One region of the Dactylosporangium sp. CA-152071 genome, then DNA from elsewhere that is predicted to be linked to it. Evidence: riboswitches for the same ligand, from Rfam matches in the RefSeq annotation. Region 1 holds a riboswitch; the other holds the start of a gene.

Region 1 (5,997 bases):
CCGGCGGGCGCCGCGGGCCAGGGCGACGGTCGCGACGATGTAGACGGCCGCGGCGAGCGCCGACAGCGTGTACGCGAGGGGCGCGTCGCCGAACTTCGTCGCGATCTGCACGCTCGCGCGGGCGGACGCGGCGAGCGCGAACACGCCGTAGATCGCGACGAGGACCCGGCCGGGCCCCTTGTGGATGGTGTCCTCAGCCATTCCAGATCTGTCCGAGTCGCAGGATGAGCACCGGCACGATGACGGCGGCGCTGCCGATGAGCAGGGAACCCCAGCGGGTCGGCTCCATCCTGGCGAGGACGGCGCCGGCGGGCGGCAGGAGCACCGCCGTCAGCATGTACCCGACGAGGGTGACGACCTCGCCGCCCTCCTCGGGGCCTTGCCCGCGGGCGAGCCCGATGCCGAGCGCGACGACCTGCGCCAGCACGAGCAGCCCGACGACGCCCAGCCCCTGGAACAGCGGGCGGGTCGGCTCGCGGTGCCGGAAGAACTCGACGAACGCCCAGGCGGCGAGGGCGAGCGACAGCACGTACACGGCGACTGCCAGAGGCCCGATCACGGCCGACAGCGTAATCCGGCGCGCCCGGAGCGCCTGCCCCGGGCTGGGACTGTCGCCTACCTGGCACTGTGCTGGGCGGTGGCACGTTTCGGGGATTCAATGCTTTCCGAGAACGCCTAACGTCTTGAGTGACAGCAAGGCAACACGGACATCAGCGAGCTGGGGGATTGACATGAGCGAGTGGGACAGCGGCGACAGCGGCGACCACGGGTACGACGGCGGCACCGACTACGGTCACGTGGAGACCGGTCAGGACCACGAGTCGCTGAACCAGCTGCACGAGGTGAACGCGGCTGACAACAACTACGACTCGAACTTCGGCGTGTACGAGCAGGACTCCGCGTCGGCCGAGTCGACGTCGTTCGACCAGGGTCACCACGTGTCGGTCACGGACGCGTCGGGTGCGCAGTACGAGGAGTCGGACTTCACCTCGTACGACCACAACGAGGCCAGCGCCGACCACACGTTCGCCGCGGAGGGCTCGGAGCACTCGTCGGCGTCGGAGTACAACGAGCTCGAGGCCCTGCAGGCGCGCCTCGACAGCTCGTTCGCCTCGGCCACGCAGCTGCACACAGACGGTGGCAGCGCCGCGCTGGGTGTCGCCTCCAACTGAGTTCGCCCACGAACGGCCGGCCCTCCGAGGGCCGGCCGTTCGCCGTTTCAGTGGCCCGTTTCAGTGGCCCGTTTCAGTGGCCCAGCACGGGGTGCGGCACGTACGGCGCCTCGAGGCGCTCGATCTCCTTCTCGTCCAGGGTCAGCTCGGTCGCGGCGATCGCGTCCTCCAGGTGCGAGAGCTTCGTCGCGCCCACGATCGGCGCCGTGACGACCGGCCTGGACAGCAGCCACGCGAGCGCCACCTGCGCCGGGGCGACCCCGCGCTCGCCGGCCACCTCCGCGTTGACGTCCACGACGGCGAAGTCGTCGTCGGTGTACATGGAGCTGAACGCGTCGCTCGCGGCCCTCGTCGTGCGCCGCTCGTCGCCGCGCCCGCGGTTGCCGGCCAGCATCCCCCTGGCGAGGGGGCTCCACGGGATGACGCCGATGCCCTGGTCGGCGCAGAGCGGCAGCATCTCCCGCTCCTCCTCGCGGTAGACGAGGTTGTAGTGGTTCTGCATCGACACAAACTCCGTCCAGCCGTTGGCCCGGGCCGTGTGCTGCATCTTCGCGAACTGCCACGCGTACATGCTGGAAGCGCCGATGTAGCGGGCCTTCCCCGACCGAACGACGTCGTGCAGCGCCGCCATGGTCTCCTCGACCGGGGTCTCCGGGTCGAAGCGGTGGATCTGGTACAGGTCGACGTGGTCGACGCCGAGCCGCCGCAGCGAGTTGTCGATGCCGGCGAGGATGTGCTTGCGCGACAGCCCCGAGTCGTTTGGCCGGTCGCTCATCACGCTGTACACCTTGGTGGCCAGCACGTAGTCGTCGCGGCGCGGGAAGTACTTCGCCAGCAGCCGCCCCGTCACGGTCTCGCTGGCGCCGAGGGAGTAGACGTCGGCGGTGTCGAAGAACGTGATCCCGGCCTCGACGGCACGCCGCACGAACGGGTCCGCGGCCTCCTCGTCGAGCACCCAGTCACGCCACGCGGGATCGCCGTAGCTCATCATGCCGAGACAGATCTCGGAGACCTTCAGCCCGGTCCGGCCAAGTCGCACCTGCTTCATGTCTGAAAAACTATCGCGGTGCTAGGACGACTTCATCTCATCACCGATACCCGGCCCGGCCGCGACGTCCTCGGCGTCGTCGGGCACGCGCTCGCCGCCGGCTTCACCGTCGTCCAGGTCCGGCCCGAGGACAGCGTCACCGACCGCGAGGCGTACGAGCTGACCCTGCGCGTCGTCGCCCTCTGCCGCGCCGCGGGCGCCGTCTGTCTCGTCAACGACCGCCTGCACATCGCCCTCGCCGCCGGCGCCGACGGCGCCCACGTCGGCGCCGACGACCTGCCCGTGTCCGCCGCCCGCCGGGTCCTGGGCCCGCACGCGATCCTCGGCGCGACCGCCCGCAACCCCGTCTCGGCCCGCCAGGCGGTCGCCGACGGCGCCTCCTACCTCGGCGTCGGCCCCGCGTACTCGACCACCACGAAGACCGGCCTCCCCGCCGCCATCGGCCCTTCCGGCGTGCGCGCCGTCGTCGAGGCGGTCGACGTCCCGGTCATCGCGATCGGCGGCGTCACCCCGTCCCGCGCCGCGACCTTGTTCGCGGCGGGCGCCCACGCCGTCGCCGTCGTCGGCGCGATGAGCACCGCCCCCGACCCGGCCGCGGCGGCCGCCGCCTTCGCCGCCGTCCTCGCCGCCGCCCCTCCGTCAACGGCCTCCCTCCCGACACCACCTTCCCCGCCCGATTCCATGACCGCTTCGACCGCCACTCCTTCGCCGGAAAAAAGCGAAATGTCGGATAAATCTGGGCGCTTGCGTCTGGATTTATCCGGGGGAGGCGGCGGGTCCCGCCCGTTCGAAGGTGACGGCCTCCGTCCGTCTGGGGAAGGCGGTCTGCCGCGCTCGCTGGGCGCCGGCCACGCCGGTGGGCATGCGGCGTCGGGGCAGGGTCCGGCTGGAGGGGTGGCGTGAAGGTCGGGATCGTCGGGGGAGGGATCGTCGGGCTCAGCGTCGCGTGGGAGCTGGCGCGGCGTGGGGAGCAGGTCACCGTGTACGACCGGGACCCGCGGCGGGGGGCGGGCCGGGTCGCGGCGGGGATGCTGGCGCCGGCGGCCGAGGCGAGCTTCGGGGAGGAGGCGCTGCAGGGGCTGATGCTCGAGTCGATGCGGCGGTGGCCCGGGTTCGCGGCCGAGCTGAGCGCGGCGACCGGGATGCCGCTGGGGTACCGGACGGAGGGGACGCTGCTCGTCGCGCTCACCGAGGACGACCTCACCGAGGTGCGGCGGCTCGTCGACTACTACCTGCGGGCGGGGCTGCCGGTCGAGCCGCTGCGGGGGCGGGAGCTCCGGGAGCTGGAGCCGATGCTCAGCCCGCGGGTGCGCGGCGGGGCGAAGGCGGCCGGGGACCATCAGGTGGACCCGCGGCTGCTGCTCGCGGCGCTGCGGTCGGAGCGGCTGCCGGTGACGTGGGTGGAGCGGGACGTCGAGGATCTGTCCAGCCTGCGGGACGATGTGATCATCATCGCGAACGGGATCGGGATCGGGCGGCTGACCGGGCTGCCGGTGCGGCCGGTGAAGGGACAGTTGCTCCGGTTGCGGGGGGCCGAGCCGCTGCTCACGCACGTCGTGCGGGGCGTCGCGCTGGGGCGCCACGTGTACCTGGTGCCGCGCGCCGACGGGGAGCTGGTCGTCGGGGCGACGGAGGAGGAGCGCGGTGCCGACACGACGGTGACCGCCGGTGGGGTGCTCGACCTGCTGCGACCGGCCGCGGACCTGCTGCCGGGGGTCGCCGAGCTGGCGCTCGCGGAGACCCTCGCCGGCCTGCGGCCCGGGACCCCGGACAACGCCCCGATTCTCGGCCGGCTCGAAGGGCACCCGCACGGGAACGTGTACGTCGCGGGCGGTCACTACCGGCACGGGGTGCTCCTCGCGCCGGTCACCGCGCACGCCGTCGCCGACCTGGTCACCAAGGGATCGACGGATGTGGACATCAGCGCGTACGGGGTGGGCCGCTTTACCTGAGGACCGCGGCGGGGTTATGGTCAGCTCGTACCCCACGGGAGTCCGGTATGACCGGGCTGAGAGGGGGGCTGTCAGCCCCCGACCGTCGAACCTGATCCGGATCATGCCGGCGCAGGGAGTCAGGAGTGAGCCGTATGCAGCTCGTGGTCAACGCGGTCGCCGCCGATGTGGACGACACCGCGACCGTCGCCGACGTCGTCCGTGGCCTCGCCGGGGTCGCCGACCCGCGGGGCGTCGCCGTCGCGTTGAACGGGTCCGTCGTGCCGAGAGCCGACTGGGCCGGGACCAGGCCGGTCGACGGCGACACCATCGACGTCCTCACGGCGGTCCAAGGTGGCTGACCTCGGCAACGGCGCCATCAGCGGCCTCAGCAGTGCCGCCGGCAACGGCGACGGCGCGAAGCTCAGCATCGCCGGGGAGGACCTGCCGTCGCGGCTCATCCTCGGCACCGGCGGGGCGACCAGCCACGCCGCGCTCGAGGCCGCGATCCGGGCCAGCGGCACCGGGCTCGTCACGGTCGCGCTGCGCAGGCTCGACCCGGGCGCGCCGTCGCTGCTCGACGTCGTCGAACGGTGCGGCGTGCGGGTGCTGCCCAACACCGCCGGCTGCTACACGGCGACCGAGGCGGTGAAGCTCGCCCACCTGGCCAGGGAGGCGTTCGACACGGCGTGGGTCAAGCTGGAGGTCATCGGCGACGAGGAGACGCTGCTGCCCGACGCGGTCGAGCTGGTCACCGCCGCGGAGCGGCTCGTCGAGGACGGGTTCACGGTCCTGCCGTACACCACCGACGACCCGGTCCTCGCCCAGCGCCTCGCCGACGCCGGATGCGCCGCGGTCATGCCGCTCGGCGCGCCCATCGGCTCCGGCCTCGGCATCCGCAACCCGCACAACATCGCGCTCATCCGGCAGAAGGTGGCCGTGCCGGTCATCCTCGACGCCGGGATCGGCACCGCCTCCGACGCGGCGCTGGCGATGGAGCTCGGCTGCGACGGGGTGCTGCTCGCGACCGCGGTCACCCGCGCCGAACACCCCGCGCGCATGGCGGAGGCGATGCGGCTCGCCGTCGAGGCCGGCCGGCTCGCGCACACCGCCGGGAGGATCCCGCGCCGCCTGTACGCGACCGCCTCGAGCCCGATGGGGGGACTGCCATGGTGACGAGGCTGGTGCTGTTCACCGACCGCCGGCAGGCGCACCGGCCGCTCGACGAGGTCGTCAACCGGGCGATCGACGGCGGCGCGCGGCTGGTCGTCCTCGGCGAGCAGGACCTGCCCGCGGGGGCCCGCGCCGACCTCGCCGACCGGCTCCGCGGCATGCTCGACGGCGTCAAGGGCCGGCTCGTGCTGGCGGAGGACACGGCCGCGTACCGCAAGTGCCACGACCAGGCGGAGCTCTTCGCCGCGGCCGAGGCGAAGGTGGGGTTCGCGACCCTGTCGCCGATCTTCCCGACCCGGTCCAAGCCAGGCTACGGCCCCCCGCTGGGCCTGGCCGCGCTCGCCAGGATGGCGCTGGTCGTCCCGCTGCCGGTGTACGCCCTGGGCGGCGTCGACTCGCCGGCGCGGGTCCGGGACTGCCTCGACGAGGGAGCCGCGGGCGTCGCCGTCATGGGTGCCGTCATGCGCGCCGACGACCCCGCGAGGTTCGTCAAGGAGCTGATGACGGCGTGACCCCGGCCGTCGCGCTCACGATCGCGGGATCCGACTCCGGTGGGGGTGCGGGGATCCAGGCGGACCTGAAGACGTTCGCCGCGCACCGGGTCTTCGGCACCAGCGTGATCACCGCACTCACTGCTCAGAACACCGTCGGCGTGCGGGGGATCTCCGCCGTC
Region 2 (5,997 bases), 410 kb from region 1:
ATGTTCCACTCCAGGCCCTGGAAGACGAGGACGTCCTTGTAGTCGTCGCGGGCAGCCCGGATGTCGGGGTTGACCTTGTCGACGCCGATCTTCACGTGGCCGGTGCTGCCATGGTCGGTGATGACCATCCAGTCCAGCCCGTACGCGGAGGCGTGCCGCACGTGGTCGGAGACCCGGTACATGCCGTCGCTGGAGAACTGGGTGTGGATGTGGTGGTCGCCGGCGAGCCACTTGTAGCCGTTGCCCAGCGGGCGGCCGTGCCCGTGCCGGTCGTAGCCGTCGAAGCCGGCGTGGTCGTCGTCGTCGTCGCCGTGGGCGTGCGCGGTCCCGGCGCCGGCGAGGGCACCGCCGGCCGCGGCCGCGGCACCGAGCAGGCCGGCGCGGCGCAGGAAGCCGCGGCGGGAGACGTCGCCGGGGGAGAGCTCGCTGTCGGGGATCGAGGCGTCGAGCACCGCGGGGACGTCGCCGGCAGCCTGCGGCATGTCCTCGTGGTGATGGTGGTGGCCGTGGCCCATATTGGGGGCTCCGTTCAGTGTCGATGGTCCTCACCGGGGAATCTCGACCGCCTGAACGAACATCAGGTAGCGACGTGGCTATGTATGCACGAACTTCAGCAAGATCAATGCCGCCGCTAGGGTCGCGCCGGCGAGCACGACCGATCCGTCGGACCAGCCGAAACGGGTCTCGCGGGCGCTGGTGCGGGGCTGCCCCCGGTCGAAACCGCGGGCCTCCATCGCGGTGGCGAGCCGGATGCCGCGCCGGATCGCGCCGACGAGCAACCCGAACGTCGCCGACGCCGCGAGCCGCAGGTGCGCGACCGGGTTCCAACCGGCGTCGATGCCGCGGGCCCGCCGGGCGAGGCGGATCAGCCGGTACTCGTCGGTGAGCAGCGGCACGAGCCGGAACGCGGCGAGCGCGCCGATCGCGAACCGGGGCGGCACCTTCGCGTGCGCGATGAGCGAGTCGGCGAGGTCGGTGGGGTCGATCGTCGCGAACATCACGAACCCGGGCAGGCCGATCGCGACGAGCCGCAGCGCGTAGCCGAGTGCCGGCTCGTGTACCTCGAAGCCGGCGACGGTGCCGACGACCGGTCCCGTACGGGCGCCGAGCAGCACCGTGAAGACGAGCACGACGGTCGCGGACAGCAGCAGCGGCCACCCGCGCCGCCACAGCTGCGCCGCGCTCAGGCCGGTGAGCGGCAGCAGCGCCAGCTCCACGCCGATCGCGACCGCGGTGACGAACGGGTCGACGGTCGACAGCACGGCGGCGGTGAGCAGCGCCGCCGCGAGCAGTTTCGCGGTCGCGTCGCGACGGCGCAGCCAGGCGGTCATGCGCGGTCCAGCCGCAGCCGGCGGTCGCCGAGTGCCCGCACGAGGTCACGGTCGTGGGTGACGATCACCAGGCCGCGGCCCTCGTCCCGCAGGTCCGCGAGGAGGTCGACCAGCTCCCGCCACGTCCGCGGGTCCTGCCCGAACGTCGGTTCGTCGAGGATCAGCAGGTCCGGGGCGGCGGCGAGGGCCGTGGCGACGCTGAGTCTGCGCTGTTCGCCGCCGCTCAGGGTGTACGGGTTGGCGAGGGCGAGCCTGTCGAGACGCAGCCGGCTCAGCAGGTCGTCGACGACCTTCGGGTCGCGGCCGCCGAGGAGCAGCTCGTCGCGGACGGTCGAGGTGACGAACTGGTGCTCCGGGTTCTGGAAGACCGAGCCGATCCGGCCGGCGAGCTTCGAGGCCCGCCAGCGGTGCGGCGGCCGCCGCTCGCCGGGGGCGTGCACCCGGCCGGGCTTCGCCGGCTTCGTCAACCCGCCGAGCAGCAGCGCCAGGGTCGACTTGCCGGCGCCGTTGGGGCCTTCGACGACGAGGGCCTCGCCGGCGCGGACGACCTCGTCGACGACGTTGCCGGTGTGCCGCAGCGCCAGCCGCTCCGCGGTCAGCAGGACCGGGCCGGGACCGGAGCCGGGACGGTGTGGCACGACGACCGGCTCCTGCTCCTCGCCCAGCGTGACCACCCGGTCGACCAGGGTCAGCGCGTCCTCGAGGCGGTGTTCGACGAGGATCATGGTGGCGTCGACGTCGTGCAGGGCTTTCGCGAGCGCTGCCCGTACCAGCTGCGCACCCGCCGGATCGAGGTTGGCGGTCGGCTCGTCGAGCAGGAGCAGCCGCGGCTGCGACACGAGCACGCCGGCGATCGCGAGCCGCTGCTGCTCACCGCCGGACAGCTGAGCCGTGTCGCGGTCGCGGTCGTACGGGAAGCCGACGGCGGCGAGGGCGGCGTCGACCCGCGGCCAGATCTCGTCGCGGGCCACACCCCGGTTCTCCAGGCCGAACGCGACGTCGTCGCCGCAGCGGCTCATGACGAGCTGGGTCTGCGGGTCCTGGAAGACGATGCCGGTGCCCGCCCTGCGCTGCCGGGCCGGCGCGCCGTCGACGAGCACCTCGCCCTCCTGCTCGCCGGAGTCCTCGGCGAGCAGGCCGGCGAGCGCGGCGAGCAGGGTGCTCTTGCCGGCGCCGGAGGCACCCGCCAGGAGGACCCGCTCGCCGTGCTCGATCCGCAGGTCGAAGTGGCGGACCGCCCAGGCCTTGCGCCCGGCGTGCCGCCACCCGAATCCCTTGAACTCGACGGTGCTCACTGTTGCTTCGACGGTGCTTAGACGGCGGCCCGCTCGCGGCCCGAGGGGAAGCGGTCCAGGACGCCGGTCGTGGCGAGCGAGCGCTGCAGCGCCCACGAGCCGGCGCCGGCGACGACCGCGCCGCTGGCCATGACGATCGCCGCGTACAGGGCCTTGTCGGTGTTGCTGAACGCGCCGTAGTAGATGTTGAGGTCCAGCAGGGCCGCGCCGCCCCCGGCGAGGGCGCCGGCGACGAGGGCGTTACCGAGCTTGAAGCTGCGGTAGCCGGTGAACGCGAAGCCGAACTCGCCGCCGACGCCCTGCACGAGGCCGGACAGCAGCACGCCGAGGCCCCAGGTCGAGCCGAACAGGGCCGAGACCAGCGCCGCGACGAACTCGGTGTAGAGCCCGGCGCCCGGCTTGCGGATGACCAGCGGGCCGAGCACGCCCGGGATCAGCCACACGCCGTAGATGAACGCGCGCCACGGCAGGGCGACGCTCTCCATGGCACTCCACAGGTTGTTCCATGCGTAGAACACGGCGGCGAACGCCACCGCGATGACCGACGCGACGATGATGTCGACGGTCCGCCAACGGGTTTCCATTTCGGTGCCTCCTGGTCCGGGGGTGAGCCAGAAGGAGACGCGACGCCACGCCCGCGGGTGCGGACGTGGCGCGTGGCCTGAGGTGACCGAGCTTCCTGCGCTGGCATTACCCAGATCAGGTTCGAGGGTCTGCGGCTTGCTCGCCGCACTCTCAGCGCTGTGCGCTCCCCTGTCGGATGTGAAGTTGTTTCCCGACGGTAACAGTGAACGTTTCCCACTCGTAGGTTCCCGTCATGAAAATCACGGCGCTTGATCCTCTCCGGCGAGGCATGGCCTTCGCTACTGGCGGGTAATAGCCTGGTCGGTACTGGACTGACACCTGGGGGTGCCGCAATGACGCAGGTCGCTTCCTCGCCAACCGCTAGCAGTACGCACACGGAGAAACAGGCGCGCAAGGTCATCGAGGCCAGCCGCGAGCAGGAATGGCGCAAGCCGAGCTTCGGCAAGGAGCTGTTCCTCGGCCGCTTCCGCCTCGACCTGATCGACCCACCGCCGGCCGACAAGCAGACCACCGAAGGCCAGGAGTTCCTGGCGAAGCTCCACTCGTACATCAGCAGCGTCGACGGGCAGCAGATCGAACGCGACGCGCGCATCCCCGATGAGGTGCTCCGCGACCTGGGCTCGCTCGGCGCCTTCGGGATGAAGATCGACACCAGGTACGGCGGCCTGGGGCTGTCGAACCTCGACTACTGCCGCGCCCTCGCGCTGGTCGGGTCGGTCAACCCGTCGATCGGCGCGCTGCTGTCGGCGCACCAGTCGATCGGCGTGCCGCAGCCGCTGAAGCTGGTCGGCACCGATGAGCAGAAGTCCCGCTTCCTGCCCCGGCTCGCCGGCGGTGAGGTGTCCGCGTTCCTGCTGACCGAGCCCGAGGTCGGCTCCTACCCGGCGAACCTGCGCACCTCCGCCGTGCCGACCGGGGACGGCGACTACCTGCTCAACGGGGTCAAGCTGTGGGCCACCAACGGCACTCTCGCGACCCTGTTCGTGGTGATGGCGCTGGTACCCCGTTCCGAGGGGCACCGGGGCGGCATCACGGCGTTCGTGGTCGAGGGCGACGCGCCCGGGGTCACGATCGAGCGGCGCAACGCGTTCATGGGCCTGCGCGGCCTGGAGAACAGCGTGACGCGCTTCCACGACGTGCGGGTGTCCGCCGCCAACGTCATCGGTGGTGAGGGGCAGGGCCTGCGGATCGCGCTGAGCACCCTGAACACCGGCCGGCTGTCGCTGCCCGCCATGTGCGTCGGCGCCGGCAAGTGGTGCCTCAACGTCGCCCGTGAGTGGGCCGCCGAACGGGTCCAGATGGGCCGCCCGATCGGCTCGTACGAGGCGATCGCGAAGAAGATCGCGTTCATCGCCGGCTCCACGTACGGCATGGAGGCGATGCTGGAGCTGTCCTGCCGCCTCGCCGACGACGACCAGAACGACATCCGCATCGAGGCCGCGCTGGTCAAGCTGTACGCGAGCGAGCTGGCCTGGAAGGTCGCCGACGAGCTGGTCCAGATCCGCGGTGGCCGCGGCTACGAGACCGCCGACTCCCTGGCCGCCCGCGGCGAACGCCCCATCCCGGCCGAGCAGATCCTCCGCGACGTGCGGATCAACCGCATCTTCGAGGGCTCGACGGAGATCATGCACCTGGCGATCGCCCGCGAGGCCGTCGACGCCCACCTCTCCGTCGCCGGCGACATCATCGACCCCGACGCCGGCCTGGGCGCGAAGGCCAAGGCCGCGGGCCGGGCCGGCGGCTTCTACGCCAGGTGGCTGCCGACCCTGGTCGCCGGCAAGGGCCAGCTGCCGTCCGGCTACAGCGAGTTCGGCCTGCTCGCCCAGCACCTGCGCTATGTCGAGCGCGCTTCTCGCCGCCTGGCCCGCGAGACCTTCTACGGCATGGCCCGCTGGCAGGGCAAACTCGAACACAAGCAGGGCTTCCTGGGCCGCGTCGTGGACATCGGCGCCGAGCTGTTCGCGATGTCCGCGGCGTGCGTGAAGGCCCGCAGCGAGCGCGCGACCCGGCCCGAAGGGGTCGAGCTCGCCGACCTGTTCTGCCGCCAGGCCACCCTGCGCGCCGAGGCCCTCTTCCGCGAGCTGTGGGACAACGCCGACGCCATCGAGTCCGCCGCCGCGAAGCGGGTCATCGCGGGCCGCTACCTGTCCCTGGAGGAGGGGATCATCCCGCCCGCGGCCGCAGGCCCGTGGCTCGCGGACTGGGAGCCGGGCGCGTCGGCCGCGGAGGACGTCCGCCGCCGCTTCTGACCTCCACGCGTGGGGGCGTCCTGCGTGTGCGGGCTTCCCGCGTGTGCGGGCTTCCCGCGTGTGCGGGCTTCCCGCGTGTGCGGGCGTCCCACGTGTGCGGGCTTCCCACGTGTGCGGGCTTCCCGCGCGTGCGGCGGTCAGCCGGAGACCCGGCTGACCGCCCGTGTCTCGCGTGCGTGGGCGGGCCGCTTGCGATCAAGCCGCGCCGAGGCAGGCCGCCACCCATGCCCGTGCCTCGCGTGTGCGGCCGGGCTGCTTGCGATCAGCCCGCGCACGAGGCGGGCCGCCACGCCCGTGTCCCGCGCGCGGGCGGGCGGCTTGCGAGCGGGGCGTCGTCGCTCCACCTAGGCCCGGGCTCGGGGCGACCCGAGGCTGGCACCGAGCCGGGCGGCGCGTCGGCGTTCCGCTTCACCAACACGCTACTCCACCGCGCCTAATTGATCTCCAGGCGGGTAGCAGGGCGCTCACCGAGCGATGTCACCGCAGGTCGCAGGCCGAGGCTGCGGAGCTCCAGGGTGGCGAGGGCCTCGACCGCCT

The links. A riboswitch is a leader RNA that binds a small molecule or an ion and turns the genes downstream of it on or off. The one in region 1 is predicted to bind thiamine pyrophosphate.
Region 2: it holds a riboswitch for thiamine pyrophosphate, as region 1 does, so the genes downstream of both, ACQEVZ_RS34070 (ECF transporter S component) here and thiS (sulfur carrier protein ThiS) in region 1, are expected to answer to the same signal.

What each region holds. Positions count from the first base shown of each region.
Region 1 covers NZ_JBNJMZ010000001.1:7,969,469-7,975,465, forward strand. Annotated here, with positions in the region: gene ACQEVZ_RS35930 (hypothetical protein) at 1-201, opposite strand, end outside; gene ACQEVZ_RS35935 (hypothetical protein) at 194-559, opposite strand; gene ACQEVZ_RS35940 (hypothetical protein) at 732-1,172, shown strand; gene ACQEVZ_RS35945 (aldo/keto reductase) at 1,246-2,220, opposite strand; partial or broken gene thiE (thiamine phosphate synthase) at 2,233-2,850, shown strand; gene thiO (glycine oxidase ThiO) at 3,120-4,172, shown strand; TPP riboswitch at 4,198-4,308, shown strand; gene thiS (sulfur carrier protein ThiS) at 4,307-4,513, shown strand; gene ACQEVZ_RS35965 (thiazole synthase) at 4,581-5,327, shown strand; gene ACQEVZ_RS35970 (thiamine phosphate synthase) at 5,321-5,836, shown strand; gene thiD (bifunctional hydroxymethylpyrimidine kinase/phosphomethylpyrimidine kinase) at 5,833-5,997, shown strand, end outside.
Region 2 covers NZ_JBNJMZ010000001.1:7,563,902-7,569,898, forward strand. Annotated here, with positions in the region: gene ACQEVZ_RS34055 (PHP domain-containing protein) at 1-482, opposite strand, end outside; gene ACQEVZ_RS34060 (energy-coupling factor transporter transmembrane component T family protein) at 594-1,331, opposite strand; gene ACQEVZ_RS34065 (ABC transporter ATP-binding protein) at 1,328-2,626, opposite strand; gene ACQEVZ_RS34070 (ECF transporter S component) at 2,644-3,210, opposite strand; TPP riboswitch at 3,285-3,391, opposite strand; gene ACQEVZ_RS34075 (acyl-CoA dehydrogenase family protein) at 3,544-5,460, shown strand; gene ACQEVZ_RS34080 (hypothetical protein) at 5,894-5,997, opposite strand, start outside.